DNA from 2 places in the Paraburkholderia aromaticivorans genome. Region 1 is predicted to be linked to the other one. Evidence: riboswitches for the same ligand, from Rfam matches in the RefSeq annotation. Region 1 holds a riboswitch; the other holds the start of a gene.
The links. A riboswitch is a leader RNA that binds a small molecule or an ion and turns the genes downstream of it on or off. The one in region 1 is predicted to bind thiamine pyrophosphate.
Positions count from the first base shown of each region.

Region 2: linked by a shared signal. The riboswitch ahead of thiC (phosphomethylpyrimidine synthase ThiC) and the one ahead of CJU94_RS07050 (FAD-dependent oxidoreductase) in region 1 are both predicted to bind thiamine pyrophosphate.

Region 1 is NZ_CP022989.1:1,545,619-1,556,171, reverse strand. It holds gene mlaD (outer membrane lipid asymmetry maintenance protein MlaD) at 1-228, opposite strand, end outside; gene mlaE (lipid asymmetry maintenance ABC transporter permease subunit MlaE) at 319-1,086, opposite strand; gene CJU94_RS07070 (ABC transporter ATP-binding protein) at 1,083-1,904, opposite strand; gene thiE (thiamine phosphate synthase) at 2,000-3,103, opposite strand; gene CJU94_RS07060 (thiazole synthase) at 3,100-3,915, opposite strand; gene thiS (sulfur carrier protein ThiS) at 3,958-4,155, opposite strand; gene CJU94_RS07050 (FAD-dependent oxidoreductase) at 4,222-5,352, opposite strand; TPP riboswitch at 5,570-5,693, opposite strand; gene CJU94_RS07045 (ABC transporter ATP-binding protein/permease) at 6,069-7,820, shown strand; gene CJU94_RS07040 (SDR family NAD(P)-dependent oxidoreductase) at 7,817-8,617, shown strand; gene CJU94_RS07035 (hypothetical protein) at 8,913-9,380, shown strand; gene CJU94_RS07030 (hypothetical protein) at 9,449-10,090, shown strand; gene CJU94_RS07025 (response regulator) at 10,183-10,553, shown strand, end outside.
Region 2 is NZ_CP022989.1:2,510,215-2,520,767, forward strand. It holds gene CJU94_RS11505 (L-lactate permease) at 1-723, opposite strand, end outside; gene CJU94_RS11510 (hypothetical protein) at 1,047-1,535, opposite strand; gene CJU94_RS11515 (glycine zipper 2TM domain-containing protein) at 1,803-2,015, opposite strand; gene thiC (phosphomethylpyrimidine synthase ThiC) at 2,282-4,213, opposite strand; TPP riboswitch at 4,307-4,425, opposite strand; gene CJU94_RS11525 (GreA/GreB family elongation factor) at 4,576-4,986, opposite strand; gene CJU94_RS11530 (EamA family transporter) at 5,935-6,864, shown strand; gene CJU94_RS11535 (NADPH-dependent 2,4-dienoyl-CoA reductase) at 6,925-8,970, opposite strand; gene CJU94_RS11540 (DUF4397 domain-containing protein) at 9,333-10,127, shown strand; gene CJU94_RS11545 (entericidin A/B family lipoprotein) at 10,457-10,553, opposite strand, start outside.

The DNA of each region.
Region 1 (10,553 bases):
GTTGCTGTCGAAGCCGATCGACCCGACGCGACCGACCGTCACACCCGCGCTCTTCACGGGCGCGCGCGCCTTCAGTCCGCCGATATTGTCGAACTTGAGCTTGACCGGATACGTTGCCTGGAACGACAACGAGCTCATGTTGCCGGCCTTCAGCGCGAGAAACAGCAACGCCACGAAACCCAACACCACGAACAGGCCGACCCAGAAGTCGAGAGCAGTCTTTTTCATCGTCATCCCAAAGTGAATCCGCCACGCCGTCGACACTTCCGCCGCGCGCGTCGAATGACGCGCCGCCGGCGAAAAAAGTGTGGCGCGGACTTAGCTGAACATCAGTGCGGTCAGCAGAAAATCGAGCCCGAGCACCGCAAGCGACGCGTACACGACAGTCTTGGTCGTGGCGCGCGACACGCCTTCCGGCGTCGGCTTGGCTTCATAGCCCTGAAACAGCGCAACGAACGTCACCGCAAGGCCGAACACCACGCTCTTGACGACCCCCGCGCCGACATCGCGCCAGACATCGACGCCGCCTTGCATCTGCGACCAGAACGCGCCGGCGTCGACGCCGATCAGCAGCACGCCGACCACGTAGCCGCCGAGCACGCCGACCGCGCTGAAAATCGCCGCGAGGATCGGCATCGAAATAATGCCGGCCCACAGGCGCGGTGCGACCACGACCTTCACCGGGTCCACCGCCATCATTTCCATCGCGGTCAATTGCTCGCCCGCTTTCATCAAGCCGATCTCTGCCGTGAGCGACGTGCCGGCGCGCCCGGCGAACAGCAGCGCCGTGATCACCGGGCCGAGTTCGCGCACGAGCGACAGCGCCACCAGCAACCCGAGCGCCTGCTCCGAGCCGTACCGGTTCAGCGTGTAATAGCCCTGAAGGCCGAGCACGAAGCCGACGAACAGGCCCGACACGGCAATGATCACCAGCGAATAGTTACCCACGAAGTGGATCTGCTTCGTGACAAGACGCGGACGGCGCAGCAACGGGAAAAATTCGAGCACCAGCCGCAAGAAAAAGCGCGTGGCATAGCCGGCCGTGCCCAGCCCGTCGAGCACCGAGCGGCCGATCGCACTGATCATGACTGACCTCCGCCGATGCCGAAGTCCGCCGCGAGCGGCGTCTTGCCGGGGTAGTGAAATTTGAAGGGACCGTCCGGCGCGCCGTCGATGAACTGGCGCACCGTGGGGTCGGTCGACTCCCGCAATTCGGCGGGCGTGCCTTCGGCATGGACTCCGCCATTGGCGAGGAAGTAGACGTAATCCGCAATCGCGAACGATTCCGGCACGTCGTGCGTGACGAGGATCGAGGTGGCGCCGAGCGCCTGATTCAGCGCGCGAATCAGGTTCGCGGTGATGCCGAGCGAGATCGGATCGAGACCGGCGAACGGCTCGTCGTACATCATCAGTTCGGGATCGAGCGCGATGGCGCGCGCGAGCGCCACGCGCCGCGCCATGCCGCCGGAGATCTCCGACGGCAGCAGGTCGCGAGCGCCGCGCAAGCCGACCGCGTTGAGCTTCATCAGCACGAGGTCGCGGATCAGTTGTTCGGGAAGGTCGGTATGCTCACGCAGCGCGAAGGCGACGTTTTCGAACACGGACATATCGGTGAAAAGCGCGCCAAACTGGAACAGCATGCCCATTTTGCGGCGCAGCGCGTAGAGGCCGTCGCGCGTTTGCCGGCCGACGTCCTGGCCGTCGAACAGAATCTCGCCGCGCTGCGCGCGCACGAGACCGCCGATCAGGCGCAGCACCGTGGTCTTGCCACAGCCCGAGCCGCCCATGACCGCGACCACCTGGCCGCGCTTGAAGCGCAGATTCAGGTTCGACAGAACGAGCCGGTCGCCGTAACCGAAGTCGACGTCGCGCAGCTCGAGTAAGGTCTCGGGTGAGGAAGACACGAAACTGACAGTCCTTTTACACGGAAGGCCGAATTATAGGGCCATCGTGCAAAAGTTGCCCTGAGCGCGCCCTGTCCCTTAATCAATCATGACGATTATTGCGTAAACGCTTGTTGCAGTGCAGAAAGGGCCGCGGCCGGATCCGCCGCTTCCGTCACCGCCCGCACCACGGCCGCGCAGCCGACGCCCGTCGCCAGCACGTCGGGCAGCACCTGCAGGTCGATCCCGCCGATCGCCACCAGCGGCACGACGCCGTCGAGCAGCCGCACGTAGCGGGCGAGGCGCCGCAGGCCCTGCGGCTCGGTCGGCATGACCTTGGTGGTGGTCGGAAACACCGCGCCCAGTGCAATGTAACTTGGCCGGAAATGCAGCGCCTTCAGAATCTCGTAGAAACCGTGAGTCGACAGGCCGAGCCGCACGCCTGCGGCCGCGAGCGCGGCGAGGTCCGCCGTATGCACGTCTTCCTGCCCGAGGTGGACGCCGTACGCGCCGGCTTCGAGCGCGGCCTGCCAATGGTCGTTGATGAACACCTGAGCGTCGTACTCACGGCCGACGGCCACGCAGCGGGCGATTTCGCGCTTCAGTTCGGCGGCGGGTTCGGCCGATTTGCGGCGCAGCTGCACGGTCTTCACGCCGAAGCCCACCACCCGTTCGACCCATTCCGCGCTCGGCAGCACCGGATACAGGCCCAGCTGCTCGGGGCAGCGCGCGAATGCCTGCGACGGCGCCTCGGGCAAGCCGGCAAGACGCGGGAAGTGGCTGATGTCGGCGGGAAAAGCGTCGTCGGCCCGGGTTTCGTCGCCGTCGCGCCAGGCGAGCGCCAGCACCAGCGCGTCATGCGGATCGAAGCCGCAGTCGAGGAACGCCGCCAGCGCGGCAACCCAATCTTCCGCCAGATGACCTTCCAGGCGGTATTTGTCGCCGCCCAGATGCAGCGTGGCCTTGTCCTCGGCGGCTTCGATCACGCCGGCGCCGCGCACCAGCCAGCGCGCCATCTGCTCGCCGTGCTGCTGCGCGTCGGCGATCAGGATCAGGTCGCCGCCGTTCGGTTCGTCCGGCGCGGTCAGGCAGATGCGCCATGGCGCGTGCGTCGGCGGCCAGTCGCCCAGCCGGGCGCGGATGCGCTCGGCGGCTTCGGTGAGTTCGTCGGCGGGCGGCCAGAAGAGGTCGCGGTCTTTCAATGTCAAACTCTTCGTCATGCGGCGCTCCCGTCTTGATGCCAGAACGGCATGCCAACCACCGGCGTGCTCGCGTGCGCGCTTTCGCGCTCGGCCATCGGTCCCGCCAGAAAGGCCTGGCGACCCGCTTCGACACCCAGCGCGAAGGCGCGCGCCATCGCGTCGGGGTGCGTGGCCTGCGAGACGGCCGTGTTCAGCAGCACGCCGTCGAAACCCCATTCCATCACCTGCGCCGCATGCGACGGCACGCCGAGTCCGGCGTCGACGATCAGCGGCACGTCCGGCAACCGCTCCCGCAGCACGCGCAAGCCGTATGGATTGATCACGCCCTTGCCGGTGCCGATCGGCGCACCCCACGGCATCAGCGCTTCACAGCCGGCGTCCAGCAGACGGCGGCCGATCACGAGGTCCTCCGTGCAATAAGGCAGCACCTTGAAGCCGTCCTTGATCAGTTGCGCGGCCGCTTCGATCAGGCCGACCGGGTCGGGCTGCAGCGTGTAGTCGTCGCCGATCAGTTCGAGCTTGATCCACTCGGTTTCAAAGATTTCGCGCGCCATATGCGCGGTCGTGACCGCCTCGCCGACGGTCAGGCAGCCGGCCGTGTTCGGCAAGAGCGGCACGCCGTGGCGCTTGAGCAGGTCGAAGAAGCTGGCTTGCGCGCCGCCTTCGTTCATCTGCCGGCGCAGCGCGACGGTCACCATGCCGGGCCGCGCCGCGTCGATGGAATCGGACAGCGATTGCAGCGACGGATAGCGCGAGGTGCCGAGCAGCACACGGCTTGCGAAGGTCTGGCCGTACAGCGTAAGTGCGTCGGCGGTCTGGGGGGAGGTCATCTGCATCATCCTTTGGGTCTGCGGCAAGACGTGGCGAGAGGCTCAGCCGCCGGCCACGGGTTGCACGACGTCGAGCTTGTCGCCCGCCTGCAGCGCGCGCGCCGCATGCTGGGCGCGCGCCACGAAATCGCCGTTCAGCGCGACCGCGAACGGCGGACGGGCGCCGTACGCGGCGAGCGCGTCGGCAACGGTCGCGCCTTCGGGCAGCGACAACGGCTTCTGATTGATATGAATGTCCATGGTGTTCGAATACGGTTCAATCGATGGCGAAAGCGGCGTGGCCTGCAGCGACAGTTCGCGCAACGCTCATGCCGGCTCCCGCGCGGAGTCCAGTTGAAAGAGCTCGCTCCAGCGCGCGGCGCGCTGCCAGTCGGCGAAGGCATCGGCGTCGCCGATGCGGCCGTCGAGCAGCGCCGCGGCGAAGCGCACGGCCTCGTCGGCGACTTCGGGCACGATCATGTAGCCGTGCCGGTACAGGCCGTTCACGCGCAGCGTCTGCGCGCCGTCCCACAGCAAGGCCGGACGGTGGTCCGGCAACGTTGGGCGGCACTGCGAATTCAGTTCGAGGATGCGTGCCTCGCCGAAGCCGGGGTGCACGGAAAACGCCGCGCTCAACAGTTCGAGCGCCGAGCGCACGCTCACCGGCGACATGTCCTCGCCTTCCACCTCGGTCGCGCCGATCACGTAGAGGTCGTCCTGCTTCGGCGCGATATAGAGCGGATAGCGCGGATGCAGCAGCCGCACCGGACGCGTCAGCCCGATGCCGGGCGCATGCACGCGCGCCACTTCGCCGCGAATGCCGCGCAGCGTGGGCAGCGCGGGCTTCGCGCCGAGGCCGCGGCAGTCGATCGTGATATGGGCGGGCGGCAGCGCGGCGTCGTCGACCGGCGTATTCCAGTGCGTTTCGACACCGCGTTGAACAAGGCCCGCGGCCAGCGCGCCCAGCACCTGCCGGTTATCGAGCTGGCCTTCGCGCGGCAACAGCCAGCCCTGATTGAAACGTCCCGCCAGGGCGGGCTCGGCAGCGCCGAGTTGCGCGCCCGCCAGCGTGACGAAGCCGCCGTCCAGCAATTCCGCCGGGGCATTCGAGCGCACCCGGCGCTCGAACAGCGGCGCTTCGGTGCGGTCGGCGTGATGCCAGACGACGAGCGTGCCATTGCGTTGAAAGAACACTGGCTCGGGCAGTTCGGCCAGCACTTGCGGCCAGGTATCCAGCGAACTCGCGCCGAGGCGCGTGATCAGCATTTCGGCGCTGGCCGCTTCCGCGAGCGGCGCCAGCATGGCTGCGGCAACCCACGCGGCGGCCTGCGAACCGGCGGCATCGCCACGCTCATAAAGCGCCACGCGATGTCCCTGGCCGGCGAGCCGCCACGCGACGAGGCGCCCACACAGGCCGCCGCCGAGGACAGCGAAATCGGGTTGCGCAGAACGCGTCATTGTGCGCACTCCGTTTCAGAACGGCGAGCAAAGCCGAAGCGGCACGGCGCGCCGGCGGCGTGACGAAGAGCAAAACACATATCTGAAGAATAGGCGGTCATCGAGTCCTTTCCGTACGGCCAACAAAACGCACGTACCCAGGACGAAACCGGCGGGTGAGGCCGGCCGGGCAATGCGCGTTCCAACGACTAACGCCGCCCGGCGGGGAATGGAAGACTGGCTGCTTCCGGAAACTTCCCGCGCCGGTATTACCCGGATCGGGTGCAAAGGGTCTCTCTCAGCCTCGCCGCCGCGGCATGAAAATCACGCCGCCAGTGCGCGAAGCACCCCTGTTTCGTCGAAGTCCATTAGACCATAAAAGACGCGGCCCCCGCAAACCAGCGCCCCGCCGCACGCGGTTTGATCCGACACCATCTTTTGCTTTATCAATACGGCCGAACGCAGTGCTCTGGCACAATGCCAGCACAGGATGCCGCACGAACGCGGCGCGGGCGGCCCGCCGGCCCGCCATGTTCGCAGCGGCACCGGCGCAGGGCCTCGCGGCGCAAATTAATTTCCGCTTAAGGGCTGCGCGCCAGAATCGGACGCTCACCCGGGCCTGCGTTAGTCGAGCACGACGCCCGGGCATGTACCGCAAACCCGCCGCAGGGCAGCCCGCAGACGGCGCTGCCCCGTTGGGTCAGCCCCGAATGGGCCAGCACTACTTCAGGATGCTCATGACACCGAATACCTCTGCCAGCCCCGTGCTGCCGCCCGACGAAAAAGTCTCCGCCTGGAGCCTGATCAAACCCTACTGGGTCTCCGAAGAACGAAACACGGCATGGGGCCTGCTCGTCGCGATCATCGTGATGAATCTGCTCGTGGTGTGGATCAACGTGAGGCTGAACCGCTGGAGCGCCGACTTCTACAACGCGCTGCAAACCAAGAACGTGCACGACTTCCCGCACCTGCTGATGGTGTTCTCGGGGCTCGCGTTCGGTTTCATCATCCTCGCGGTGTACGGCCGTTACCTGCGCCAGATGCTCGGCTTCCGCTGGCGCCAGTGGCTGACCACGCGCTACCTGAACGAGTGGCTGAAAGACAGCGCGTTCTACCGGATCGAGCGCGACCGCCTCGCCGACAACCCCGACCAGCGGATCAGCGACGACCTGCAATCGTTCGCCACGAGCACCCTTTCGCTAACGCTCGACCTGTTGTCCACGGTGGTCACGCTGGTGTCGTTCATCACGATCCTGTGGTCGCTCGCCGGCGCGCTGACCATTTCGCTCGGCGGCATGCCGATCGAGATTCCCGGCTACATGGTGTGGGCCGCGGCGCTTTACGCGGTGGTCGGTTCGCTGATCATCCAGAAGGTCGGCCATCCGCTCGTGCCGATCAACTACCAGGCGCAGAAAGTCGAGGCGGATTTCCGTTTCGGCCTGATCCGTCTGCGAGAAAACGCCGAGCAGATCGCCTTCTACAACGGCATGGACACCGAGAAGAAGAACGCGCACTCGCTGTTCGGCCGCATCCGCGACAACTGGTGGCAGGTGATGAAGTACACCAAGCGCCTCACGTTCGTACTGAGCTTCTACGGCCAGATCGCGATCATCTTTCCGCTGGTGGTCGCCGCGCCCCGCTACTTTGCCGGCGCCTTCACGTTCGGCGTGCTGATGCAGATTTCCAGCGCGTTCGGCACCGTCAGCGATTCGTTCTCGTGGTTCATCAACAGTTACGGCACCCTGGTCGAATGGCGCGCCACCGTGAACCGGTTGCGTGAATTCAAGCGCGTCGTGCACGCGCCGCACCTGAAGGAATCGGTTTCGCCGGCTACCGCGCATGGCGGCATCAATCTGCATTTCGTCGACGAAGACAAGCTCTCCACCGACGGTCTCAAACTCGCGCTGCCCAACGGCAACCCGCTGTCGCGCATTCGCGACGTCGCGATCCGGCCAGGCTCGCGCTGGCTGGTGCGCGGCCCGTCGGGTTCGGGCAAGAGCACGCTGATGCGCGCCCTCGCCGGTTTGTGGCCGTTCGGCGACGGCTCGATCGACGCCCCGGTCAACGCGCGCATGATGTTCATCCCGCAGGTGAGCTATATGCCGATCGGCCCCCTCAAGGCGGCGCTCACCTACCCCTCCGCCGCGGATACCTATACCGACGAGGAATGCCGCGAAGCGCTCGTGGTCTGCCATCTGTCGGAATACGCCGACCGCCTGCAGGAATCGGGGCACTGGACCCGCATTCTGTCGCCGGGCGAGCAGCAGCGCCTCGCCGCCGCGCGCGTGCTGTTGCACAAGCCTGACTATCTGTTCCTCGACGAAGCGACCAGCGCGCTCGACGCGGAAAACGAGGCGCGCCTCTATCGCCTGTTCACGGAACGGCTACCGAAGGCGGCGATTGTGAGTGTCGCGCATCGCGAGTCGCTGGCTGCGTTCCATGACGAAACGCTCGATGTCGAGCGCTCGGACGAAGCGATCGCAGCATGAGCGACGTCGGCGACCTGGCCGCGCTGCGCAGCGGCGGATTCGAGCGTGTCGTGCTGATCACCGGCGCCGGCTCCGGCATTGGCGCCGCGTTGGCCCGGCGCATCGCCGCACCGCGCTCGGCCTTGATGTTGCACGCGCGCGGCGCCGATCACGAAGCGCGTCAACGACTCGCGCAAGTCGCCGCCGACTGCAGCGCGAACGGCGCACGCTGCGCCACGGTGTACGGCGATCTCGCCGAACGCGGCGCCGCGGAGCACGTGATCCATCAAACGCTGGCGAGCTTCGGCGCACTCGATCAACTGGTCGCCAACGCCGGGCACGCGCAGCGCCAAACGCTGAACGCGCTCGAGCCCGATGCGTTGGGCGCGGCCTTCGCGGCCATGCCGGCAGCGTTCGCCGCGCTCGTCAAACGCGCGACGCCCGCGCTGGAGACGTCCAGGCGCGGCCGCGTGGTCGCGCTCAGTTCGTTCGTCGCGCACCGCTACCGCGCGGATGCGCCGTTCGCCGCGACGGCGGCCGCGAAAGCGGCGCTCGAATCGCTGGCGAAAACCGCCGCCGCGGAACTTGCGCCGCACGGCGTGACGGTCAATTGCGTGGCGCCCGGCTATACGCGTAAAGATCGCGGCCCCAGTGCCGATAATGCATCGGTCTGGACCCGCGCCGCCGAAGCGACGCCGCTCGGCCATGTCGCCGAACCCGCGGATATCGCCGCGCTCATCGCGTTCCTGCTTTCCGACGAGGCGCGTTACATCACCGGCCAGGTGATCCACGTCGACGGCGGCCTCACGCTCGGCTGAGCCGCACACGACACTCGCGACGCAAGCGGAACGAGTGACATCTGCGGCTCCGCGTCGATACCTCGGCCGCAACGCCGCGCCCGCAACCAAGCCGACATGCGGCGCGCCAGCCGCCAACCCCCGGCGGCGCCAGGCAAGACCTGGCAACATCCCGAAACACGCGAGAAGAGTTCGGAAGCATTTGCGAAGCGGGCAGGCTGTTCCGCGCTTTGAAAATGACCTCCGGCGGCGACGATAGTCGTGCGGGCCGTGCCACGTCCCGCCCCACGTCATTCACCGCTACTGGATTCCCGACATGTCATTCGATCGCCGCTCCCATCCTTTGACCCAGCGTCTCGCGCTTGCTTTGGGCGCGCTGCTTGTCGCGAGCGCCGCACACGCGGCCCAAGCGAACCAGGCCAACCTCGCTAACGAGCCCGCCGACGTTTGCCCCGCGCTCAAACACATCGTCGATGCCACCGATTTCCGGCAGTTGCCGACCCAAAGCGCCGCGCAATTGCCGGGCACGGAAAGCGCCGACGACTGCCGCGCCAACTCGCATGCGTACGATTGCCACTGGCGCGCGCACTGGCAAGCCGACGGTGTCGTCTCCGATCCGCTCGAAGAATTCGGCGCCGATATCGCCGCCTGTTTCCCGAACGTCGTGCACGACATCAATACACCGACGCGCCAGCATTTCATCGTGACCACCGCCGCGCGGCGCGTCAGTGTCACCGCAAGCGTGCAAGGGCAGAACGAATTGCGCCTGCGCGTCACGCGCTGAGCGTGGACCCGATCGCCGTCGTTCGCTGTCATTTACGGAATTCACCGACCGCCGCCAGGCAGCGCCTCATGACCTTCATGCCGAGCATACCCGCCGACGCCGTCACGCGAGTCCCACGGGCCGCGTGGGTGAGGATGCGGCGGCCGTGCGCGTGGCTCGCCGTCTCCGCCACGCTGGCGGTCGGCCTGAACGGCTGCGCATGGACGCTGATTCAGGCCGCCGACGCCACCGGTTCGGTGATTCAGGCGGGCTACGCGATCGCGGCAAACTACTCGTCGCCGACGTTCGTCAACGGCCGCCCGGCGGACGTGCGCCACGTCTGCGTCGAAGTGAATCAGAACGTGTCGGTCGGCGATTTCGTGCCGGCGCTGCAGCTCGCGCTCGAGCGGCGCGGGATTCGTTCGGACGTCTACAATCCGGGCACCTCGCCCGCCGGTTGCGAGGCGCGCCTCGTCTACAACGCCGCGATCGATTACGGACGCCGCTCGTTCAGTGACGAGACGATCCAGTATCTGTCGATCATCGATCTGACGCTGATTCAGAACGGCCGGATTCTCGTCACGGCCCGCTATCAGACCGGCGGCCTGAACACCGACCGCTTCTCTTCGGCATCGACCAAACTCAATGGCCTGGTCCAGCGAATGGTCGTGGATCGATCCGACCTCGCGCGCGAGCGGCCGCAGACCATTCAGACTTCGCAGGCGAACTAGGCGCGCGGACCGCTTGCTTTCTCTTACACGGGAAAGGGTTCGAAAGCCTGACGCGCTTTGCTCGGCTCATGTGGTTCTCTAAGATGACCTGAATGAACCCATCCATTCTGGTCGTCGACGACGACCCAGTCGTGCGCGAGCTCGTCGGCAGCTATCTGCAAGGGCGCGGCTTCAAGGTTGACATGCTCGAACACGGCCTCGCGCTGCAGCGAAAACTGCAGGACGACCGGCCCGCCTTGATCGTGCTCGACATCATGATGCCGCAGCTCGACGGCATCAGCGCGTTGCGCGCCTTGCGCGTAGCCGGCGACGACATTCCCGTGATTCTGCTGACCGCGCGCGCCGATCCGATCGACCGTGTGATCGGCCTCGAACTCGGCGCGGACGACTATCTCGGCAAACCCTTCGAACCGAGCGAACTGGTCGCGCGGATTCGCACCGTGCTGCGCCGTCGCGGCGCGAT
Region 2 (10,553 bases), 960 kb from region 1:
GGCGACGAACTGCGTCAGCGCGAAGCTCGCCCCCGATACCAGCAGCACCGGCCACACTTTCAGCATGTTGCGAAAGCCCGCGTAGACGCTGATCACATAGAAGGGCAGCAGGAACGCGAAGAACGGCAACTGGCGGCCGACCATCTTGGCGAGCGAATCGGCCGGCAGGTGCGTGACCGCGCCGAGCACGGTGATCGGCACGCCGAGCGCGCCGAAGGCGACCGGCGCGGTATTGAAAATGAGCGTGAAGACGAGCGCCTCCAGCGTGGGAAAACCGAGCAGAATCAGCAACGAACTGGTGATGGCGACCGGCGTGCCGAAGCCGGAAATGCCTTCGAGCAGCGCGCCGAACGAAAAGCCGATCACCACCAGCACGACGCGCCGGTCGTTCGGCAGATTGTCGATCATCCACATCCGAAAGGCCGCGAAGCGGCCCGAGCGCTGCGAGATGTTGTAAAGCAGGATCGCCGCGAACACGATCCACATGACCGGCCAGCAGGCGAATACCGCGCCGGCGAGCACCGAATCGACCGCGAGCCCGACCGGAAACTGCCAGACGAAGATCGCCACGACCAGGCCGACGACGAGGCCCGCGAGCGACGCCTGCCACGCCGGCCGGCGCGCCCAGCCAAGCAGAAGCAGCACGACGATGATCGGTAACGCTGCAACGAGGAACGAGGGCAATAGCGAATTGCCGACAGGGGTGAGTAGTTGATGAAACATCGCGTCTCCTTCTTTTGTTGTTCGCACCCGACGCGGCAGTCCGTTCTACGGGGCGCGTCGCTCTGGCAGGGCGGATGGGCGTCGTCGGCACGCGTGGGACGGGCCGGGTCGCTTTTTTTAAACAGGTACTACGTGCGGCTTTCCCAAGCATAGAGCCCCGCCGGGCCGCGTCAAGCAGAAACTACGGGCTAAGCGCACGAGGACTGCGAGCGCGCGTTGCCCATACGTGAGAAGACGCGCGGGACGCGATGCGGGCGCGCAATGCCGGGTCTGCCATGCAGTCCATCGTGTGAAGTCCATGACGGCAATCGTGCCGGCAGGCCTTAATGCCCATGGCCGTGGCCGTGCCCTCCGCCGTGGCCACCCCAGTAGCCGCCGAAACCGAAGCCGATCGAGACCGATGGTCCATACCAGCCCGGATAGCCGTAATAAGCCGGATAGACCGGCGGCGGATAGTAGACGGGATACGCGGGCGCCACGTAAACGGGAGGGGCGGCGACCGCGTAAGTGGGCGGTGAAGCCTGCTGATCCGCTGGCACCTGCGCCTGTTGCTGCTGGGGCGCTGCGTATGAGCCGTCCTGGTTCAAGGGCACGGCCTGTTGCGTGGCGGAAGCGGGTACGGTGCCGTAGTACGGGTAATAGCCGGCTGGATAGTACCCGTATGGGTAATAGCAACCGGACAGCGTGAGCGCACACACCACCCCGCCGAGCACCAAGCCGGCGTGCGAAAGAGGGGGAATGGAACACCTGGAAGATCGCAGCGGCAGCCACTGGCCGATCGCGCGCACCTTAGGGATGAGGCGGGACTTCATGACGCGCTCCTGAATGAATCGAACGCCGCCAATGGGGCGTCACAGCACCAGCTTACGCTGCTGCGACGCCAGCAGGATTGCAAAACGGTAACGGCTTATTTCACCTCATTGCGCACCTCATCGCGACGCCAGGCGCGAGGCGCATGAAGTGTCGCGCGCCGCTTCAGGTACGGCGCATCCGGCGGTTCGAGGGTCGAGCATCGCGCGACCCTCGTCTACGTCATGTCCGGCATCGCGTGAAGTTGCCGTCCGACTGACATCCCCCGATTACTTGCCCACCTGATTGCCGATAATGCCGCCGGCCGCCGCGCCGCCGATCGTCGACAGTGCATTGCCGCCGATCGCCGCGCCCGCCGCGCCGCCGAGACCCGCGCCGATGGCCGTGTCGCGACCTTGCCGGCTCATGCCTTCGCACGCGGAAAGGCTTACCACGACTGCCACGATGGCCGCGAGCGTGCCGATTTGACGAATCGTTTTCATGATGCTGACTCCAGTAGTGTTGTAGTAGGAACTAGTCACTTTTCTTGCATTTGATGTTATCGCCGCAGCCCGTATCCGGATGTATGCGCTTGTCAGCGAACTGACGGTTTCGTAATCAAATGTTTCCCTCGCTTCAGCATGCGGCGTGCCTGGCTTACACAAACGCAAAAGCCCGCCAGTGGCGGGCTTCATGCTGCAATGCAGTGGTCTGGCGGATCGGGTGGCGGATCGAAGCGCACGTGAAAACGTTCGATCCGCCTCCAATCTTATTGCCGCTGATAAATCTCAGCGCCGTTCTTCATGAACTCGATCGACTTCACTTCCATGCCTTTCTTCAGCGCTTCGTCATCGGTCACGCCTTGTTGGGCGGCGAATTCGCGCACGTCCTGCGTGATTTTCATCGAGCAGAAGTGCGGGCCGCACATCGAGCAGAAATGCGCGACCTTGGCCGAGTCCTTCGGCAGCGTTTCGTCGTGGAATTCGCGCGCCTTGTCCGGGTCGAGACCGAGGTTGAACTGGTCTTCCCAACGGAATTCGAAGCGCGCTTTCGACAGCGCGTTGTCACGCACCTGCGCGCCCGGATGGCCCTTCGCCAGATCGGCGGCGTGCGCGGCGAGCTTGTAGGTGATGATGCCGGTCTTGACGTCGTCCTTGTTCGGCAGCCCAAGGTGTTCCTTCGGCGTGACGTAGCACAGCATGGCCGTGCCGAACCAGCCGATCATCGCCGCACCGATACCCGACGTGATGTGGTCGTAGCCCGGCGCGATGTCCGTCGTCAACGGTCCCAGCGTGTAGAACGGCGCTTCGTCGCACCATTCCAGTTGCAGGTCCATGTTTTCCTTGATGAGCTGCATCGGCACGTGGCCCGGGCCTTCGATCATGGTCTGCACGTCGTGCTTCCACGCGATCTGCGTGAGTTCGCCGAGCGTCTTCAGCTCGCCGAGCTGCGCCTCGTCGTTGGCGTCGTAGATCGAGCCGGGGCGCAGGCCGTCGCCGAGCGAGAAGGCCACGTCATAGGCCTTCATGATTTCGCAGATGTCTTCGAAATGCTCGTACAGGAAGCTTTCCTTGTGGTGAGCCAGACACCACTTGGCCATGATCGAGCCGCCGCGCGAGACGATGCCCGTCATGCGTTTGGCCGTGAGCGGCACGTATTGCAGACGCACGCCCGCGTGAATCGTGAAGTAGTCGACGCCCTGTTCGGCCTGTTCGATGAGGGTGTCGCGGAAGATTTCCCACGTCAGGTCTTCGGCCTTGCCGTTGACCTTTTCCAGCGCCTGATAGATCGGCACCGTGCCGATCGGCACCGGGCTGTTGCGGATGATCCACTCGCGCGTTTCGTGAATGTGCTTGCCGGTGGACAGGTCCATCACCGTGTCGCCGCCCCAGCGGATCGCCCACGTCATCTTGTCGACTTCCTCGCCGATCGAGGACGTCACCGCCGAATTGCCGATATTCGCATTCACCTTCACGAGGAAGTTGCGGCCGATGATCATCGGTTCGCTTTCCGGGTGATTGATGTTGTTCGGGATGATCGCGCGGCCGCGCGCCACTTCCTCGCGCACGAATTCCGGCGTGATTTCGGTGAGGCCGTTCGGACCGAACGCGCTCGCGCCGAACGCCTGCCCCGGGTGCTGGCGGCCCATCATCGCGGCGAGCTTTTCGCCGTTCGGGCCGCTCGTCTTGAGGCTTTCCAGATACTCGGCGCGGCGCTGGTTCTCGCGAATCGCGATGTACTCCATTTCCGGCGTGATGATGCCTCGACGCGCGTAGTGCATCTGCGAGACGTTCTTGCCGGCGATCGCGCGGCGCGGCGTGCGGTGCAGGCCCTGGAAGCGCAGTTCGGCGGTCGCCGTGTCGGCCGCGCGTTCGCGGCTGAAGTCGCTCGACAGGCCCGTCAGCGCCTCGGTGTCGCCGCGCTCTTCGATCCACGCCTGACGCAGCGCCGGCAGACCGGCGCGGATGTCGATTGTGGCGTCCGGATCCGAGTAGGGGCCCGACGTGTCGTACACGTAGACCGGCGGATTCTTCTCGCCGCCGAAGCTGTCGGGCGTGTCGGCCTGCGAGATTTCGCGCATCGGCACGCGGATGTCGGGACGCGAGCCGGTCACGTAGACCTTGCGGGAATTCGGCAGCGGCGCGACGGCGGCTTCGTCGACGTGAGCGTCGGCGGAAAGGAACTTCGGATTGGCGTTCATGCGTATCTCCTTTGCAAAGCTATGTGGGGCGGCTAAGCAGGAGACGAGATGGAAGTTGTCGGAATTCGCGAGAGGTGAGGCGATAAGGCTGGGGTGCGAAATCCGTACGCTTCCCTGCGCTGGCATTATCCAGATCAGGTTCAAAGGGTATTTCTCACCCGCGCAACACGGACCTCCAACCTCCGTGCGACGCAGGACCCCCGCGTTAGCAGCGCACACGATACACCGGCCGCACACCGCTTGGCAACCCGTCCTGAAACATCGGATGGCGGATATCGGTGCGGCAGGGCAGGCGGCGTGGCCGGCTCCAGGGGGAGCTCAAGAAGCCGCGCGGCACGTTTTGCTACGCCTTTGCGCTGTGCTTACAGCGTGAAATTGTCGGCGGCTTCGGGTTGAAACAGGATCTTTTCCAGCTTCAGCACTTTTTCCGTGCCGCTCGGCGGCGTGAAGCGGATGCGCTCGCCGCGTTTGGCGCCAAGCAACGCGAGGCCGGCGGGCGAGAACACGTTCAGGCGGCCGTGCGCGAAGTCCGCATTCGGCGGATAGACCACGGTCCAGGTCATGTGCTCGCCGCTGGTTTCGTCGACCAGCGTGGCTTGCGAATTCATCGTGACGACATTGGCCGGAATCTCGTGCGAGTCGACGATCACGGCGCGTTCCAGCACGTCGTCGAGCATGTCCTGGAAACGCGCTTCGGCGCCGGGCGCGGCTGCGTGCTTCTCCAGACGGGCGACGTCGAGCTCGGTCAGGTAACAGGTTTTCGTCTTTTTCACGATGGGTACTCCAATTCGATCTGCATGTAGGGAAACAGCGTGCGGATGAGATCGGCCCGGAGCCCGACAACGCGGCTCAGGCAATGGAGCGAGCAGCGTTAGATCGGGCGCCGGGCGGCGTGGAGCGGGAGCGTTCGGGACGGCTCGCCGGCGCGATGCGGCATGAACTGCACGCGCGCGCGACCGGTTGCGCGGCGGGGGCGCAAGCGGCAGAAGGCACGGGAAGTCGGAAAACGCATCGAGGTAGCCGGTGGGTAGCGAGAGAGGGTGAGGCGGGCGGCGCAGTATCGGGGCGCGGGTGCGCTGCATGGGCCCAATAGAAAGCTGAATGTTAGCACGCGCCCGCTGTCTCCCGACTTTAGCACAGGGCGGGGTGTCGCTCGACTCGGCGCCCGGGATGACCCGCTCGAAACGTGGCGCCCGCCGCCGGCAGACCGCTTGCGCCGTGGTCGAGCCTGCTGGCCGCGTGCCGGAACGTTATGGATACCGAATCATGAGCGGTTCCGTCGGCAATCAGCCCAACCGGCCGGCCAGAGACGCGAGCGGGAAACGATCCGGCGCCATTCGGGCCGGCTCGCACCGAAGCGGGATCGCCCGGCGCATAGGTTCGACGCATTCCGCGGGCACCGAGGCGGCGCGGATCCGGCCAGACGCCCCCGGGTTTTTTGTTGCAAGTACGCCGAAAAGTTACGATTCTTTCAAGCGACGCGGTGGGCGCTTACTGCATAATGCGATGCGCGCCCACCATTTGGCGCGTGTTCGCCGTGGCTCGATTGCCTTCGACCGCTGCGGCGTTGTGGCTCACTGGCCATCTATCGTCCTTCCGTTCCACCATCATGTCCGCCAGCCTCGCCCTTCAGACCGTATCGCCGATGCGGTGTCCGCCATCCCGTTTCAGGGTCTTCAGCGGGGGCGCCGCGCCTCGAGCGGCATGGGCGGGTTGAACGCATGTCGCTGCAACTCCCAAGCCGTTTTCCGCGTGGTCTTCCGCTCCGTTTGCCGCAATCCCGCAACGGCCAGCTCGCGCTCGCGCTCGCCGTCGTCTATCTCGTGTGGGGTTCGACCTATCTCGCCGTGCACGTCGCGCTGGGTTCGTTTCCGCCGCTGCTGCTCTCGGGGCTGCGCAATCTGTTCGCCGGCGTAGGGCTCTTCATTTTCGCGGCGCGCCGCAATCCGGTCTGGCCGGGCGCCGCCGAAATCCGCAATGCGGGGCTCGTCGGCACGATGCTGGTCGGTTTGTCGAGCGGCATGCTCGCCTATGGAATGCGCACCGTCGGCACCGGCACCGCGGCGGTGATGGTCGCCACCGTGCCGCTGTTCGCGACGGTGATCGCGGCGGTGGCGGGGCGCAAGATCGGCCGCGGCGAGTGGTTCGCGGTCGGCCTCGGTCTGGTCGGCATTGCGATTCTCAGTCACGGCGACAGCACGCCGGGCTCGGCCGGCGGCAGCCTGGCGATTCTGTGCGGCGCGCTTTTCTGGGCGGGCGGCGCGCATCTGGCCGGGCGGCTGAAGCTGCCCTCGGACCTGTTTCTCTCGACGTCGTTGCAAATCGGTCTGGGCGGCGCGATGTCGACCCTCGTCGCGTGGGCCTCGGGCGAGCGGATGCTCGAGGTGCATGTGCTGCCGGTGCTGGCGTTCATCTACCTGATGCTGATCGGCACGATGGCCGCTTACGTCGCGTACGGCTTTCTGATCCGGCACACCAGTCCGATCATTGCCAGCAGTTGCATGTACGTGAACCCGGTGGTGGCCGTGGTGCTCGGTGCGCTGCTGCTCGGCGAGCCGGTGACCCGCTCCACGGTGATCGCAACCATCGTCATTCTGGCGAGCGTGGGGCTGTCGTTCTGGTTCGACTACCGGAACAAGCGGCTCGCCTGAGTCCGGCCTCGCTGTGCGCCTCGAATCTGCTTGCAGCCGAGCGCCGGCGGGCCGCTACGCTCACAGCGCCGCGGCCACTTCCGCGCCTTCGCGAATCGCGCGTTTCGCATCCAGTTCGGTCGCGACCCTGGCCCCGCCGATCACGTGATAACGCGGCCCGTCGGCACGACTCGCTTCGGCCGCCACCGTCTGCGGATGCAGATCGCGCAGCGACTCCTGCCCCGCGCACACGACGATCGTATCCACGTCGAGCCACTCTTCGACGCCTTCACGCGCGATCTTCAGCCCGCGCTCCGCGATTTCCCGATACGACACGCCACCGAGCATCTTCACGCCGTTCCTTGCCAGCGTCGCGCGATGCACCCAGCCGGAGGTCTTGCCGAGCCCCATGCCGAGCTTGCCGGCCTTGCGTTGCAACAGCCATATTTGCCGCGGCGGTCGCGCCGGGGCGGGCGGTTTCAGCCCACCGCGTTCCCGCACGGCAAGATCGACCCCCCATTCGTCGAGCCATGCGTCGCGCGGCATCGGCAGTGGGTCGCCAGCGCGATGCAGCAAAAACTCGCTGACGTCGAAGCCGATGCCGCCCGCGCCGATCACCGCGACGCGCTCACCGACCGGCGCGCCGCGCAACACGTCCACGTACGACAGCACGTTCGCCGCGTCGATGCCGGCAATCGCCGGCCGCCGCGGCACGATGCCGGTGGCGACGATCACGTCGTCATAAGCGCCGGCGGCCAGCAGCGCGGCATCGACGCGCGTGCCGAGCCGCACGTCCACGTGGTGGCGCTGCAACTGGCTCTGAAAATAGCGGATCGTTTCGCTGAACTCTTCCTTGCCGGGCACGCGCATCGCCAGATTGAACTGGCCGCCGATCGCTGCGCTCGCATCGAACAGCGTCACGCGATGCCCGCGCGCGGCCGCCACGGTCGCCGCCGACAATCCCGCCGGCCCCGCGCCGACCACGGCGACCGAACGCGCGGCCTGCTGAGCGGCGACGGGCCGGTAGACGAGTTCGGTTTCGCGTCCCGCGCGCGGATTGACGAGACATGTTGCGCGCTGGTTCTTGAACGTGTGATCGAGGCAGGCCTGATTGCAGGCGACACAGGTGTTGATTTCGTGCGTGCGCCCCTCGGCGGTCTTCAGCACGAACTCGGGGTCGGCCAGTAGCGGCCGCGCCATGGATACCAGATCGCCGGCTCCCTGTGCGAGCAGTTCTTCGGCGACGTCGGGCGTATTGATGCGGTTCGACACGATCACCGGCACCTTCACGGCGGCCTTCAGGCGCGCGCTCAGCGCAGCGAAGGCGGCGCGCGGCACCGAGGTCACGATGGTCGGCACCCGCGCTTCGTGCCAGCCGATGCCGGTGTTGAACATCGTCGCACCGGCCGCTTCGAGCGCCTGGGCGACCTGCACGGTTTCGTCCCACGTGTTGCCGCCATCCACCAGATCGATCAGCGAGATCCGGTACACGACGATAAAGCGCTCGCCACACACGGCGCGCACCCGCTCGACGATCTCGCGCGCGAGCCGCATGCGGTTTTCGATGCTGCCGCCGTACGCGTCGGTGCGCCGGTTGGTGCGCGGGCACAGGAACTGGTTGAGCAGATAGCCTTCGCTGCCCATGATCTCGACGCCGTCGTAGCCCGCGCGTTGAGCGAGCCGCGCGCAGCGCGCGTAATCGCGCACGGTCTTCGCAATGCCGGCGATGCTCAGCGCGCGCGGCTTGAACTTCGAGATCGGCGATTTGATCGCCGAGGCCGATACGACGAACGGCTGATACCCGTAGCGGCCCGCATGCAGGATCTGCAGCGCGATCTTGCCGCCTTCGGCGTGCACGGCTTCGGTCAGTTGCCGGTGATTGCGCAGATCGAAGACGGAATTCAGCGTGCCGCCGAACGGCAACAGCCAGCCCTCGCGATTCGGCGAAATCCCGCCCGTCACGATCAGACCGACACCGCCCTTCGCGCGCTCGCGGAAGTACGCGGCCAGCTTCGGGTAATTCCAGAAGCGGTCTTCCATGCCCGTGTGCATCGAACCCATCACCACGCGGTTGCGCAAGCGGGTGAAGCCGAGGTCGAGTTCGGCGAGTAAGTGGTGGTAAGACATGGGAAGGATCGTGTAAGTATTGGATGCGCACGAACGATACACCGCGCCGCGTGCCAACCCTCCGAGGAAAAATTCTAATCCTCGCAACTCGTTGCTCCGTAAGACATTCTTCAGCCGCCACCCGCCATGCCGAAGCCCGCGGCACACGCATTGCTCGAAACGAGCGTCCATCGACACGGACCGCGCCGCTCGACCAGAAGGCGCGATGTGCGGCAGGGATAGGAGGGGGTGCTCCGCTTCGGAGAGCCGGCCTGAAACCGTTCCAATGACCAACGAACAAGGTTTCAGACGGCGTGTTGTCCGAAGCGGGACGTCCACAAATCAATGGGCCGAGAGCCCGACAACATCGATAGGTGAACATAATGAAACTGATCCGAACCATGGTGGCAATGGCTGCAGTTGCAACCATTCTGAGCGCGTGTGGCGGCGGTTCCGACGACGTGGGCAAGGAACTCGGGCTGACCAATCCGGAGATCCACTTCATTCATGCCATTCCCAGTGGCCCGGCAGTCGACTTTCTCGTGAACGGCAGCGCGCCCTCGGGTCAGACGAACATCAACTATAAAGGCGTGACGAACTTCACCAATATCAACACCGGCGCCACGACCGTCGCTTATTCGGCGACCGGCTCGACGACGGCGCTCGCGAGCGGCAACTTTCCGGACGTCGCGAAGGGCCACGAATACACCGTGCTTGCTTTGCCGGGCCTCGCCGCACCGGACATCGGCCTGATCGACGATCCGTTCGACAAGGGTCTGCTCTCGAATAGCGCGCGCGTGCGCGGCTTCAATGCGTCGGCGAACGCGACCAATCTCGACCTGTATCTGGTCCAGTCCACCGCCACCGACATTACCAATGTCGGGCCGACCATGGCCGGCGTGGCATTCAAGAACGCGGTGCCGGCGAGCGGCCAGGATTCGATCTACGTGTCCGGCGGCACGTACGTGCTGATCGCGACCGCGGCCGGCAGCAAGACGCCGATCTTCCAGTCGCCGGCGTTCACGTTGTCGAACAACGCCGACTGGCTGGTGACGTCGGTGCCGATCGCGGGTGCGCTGAGCCAGCTCGTGCCGGGCCAGATTCATCTGCTGGTTGCACAGAACGGCAATACGCAGACGCCGAGCGTCGAATTGACGAACACGCTCACGGGCCAATAAGCGTGAGCTAAAGTGCGCTGACATAAGCGCCCGCAAGCGGCGCTTGCACCAGGCACATGCATTCAGCGACACGTCCTGGGGAGGACGGAGCGGCGATCCACGCGAGTGGATCGCCGTTTTGTTTGCGGCTTCGATGCGTGGTGGTAGCGACCGCCGTGACGGATGCATTGGTACAGCTGATCCCTGCGTGCAGGAAGGGCGCCGCACGCCGTCCTCGACCCTCCAACCTTCACCCAAAAAGAAGCCCGCCGAGGTTTCCCGCGGCGGGCTTTCATGAACCCCCATGCCCGGCGCTACGGAGCGCGAGGCGTCGGCTTCTTGCGAGCTGCTTACTTGGCCTGTTCGGCCGAGTTCGTGATGGCATTGCCACCCTTCGAAATATCCTGCCCAGCCCCCGCCATCGTGTTGCAACCGGCGAGCGCAGCT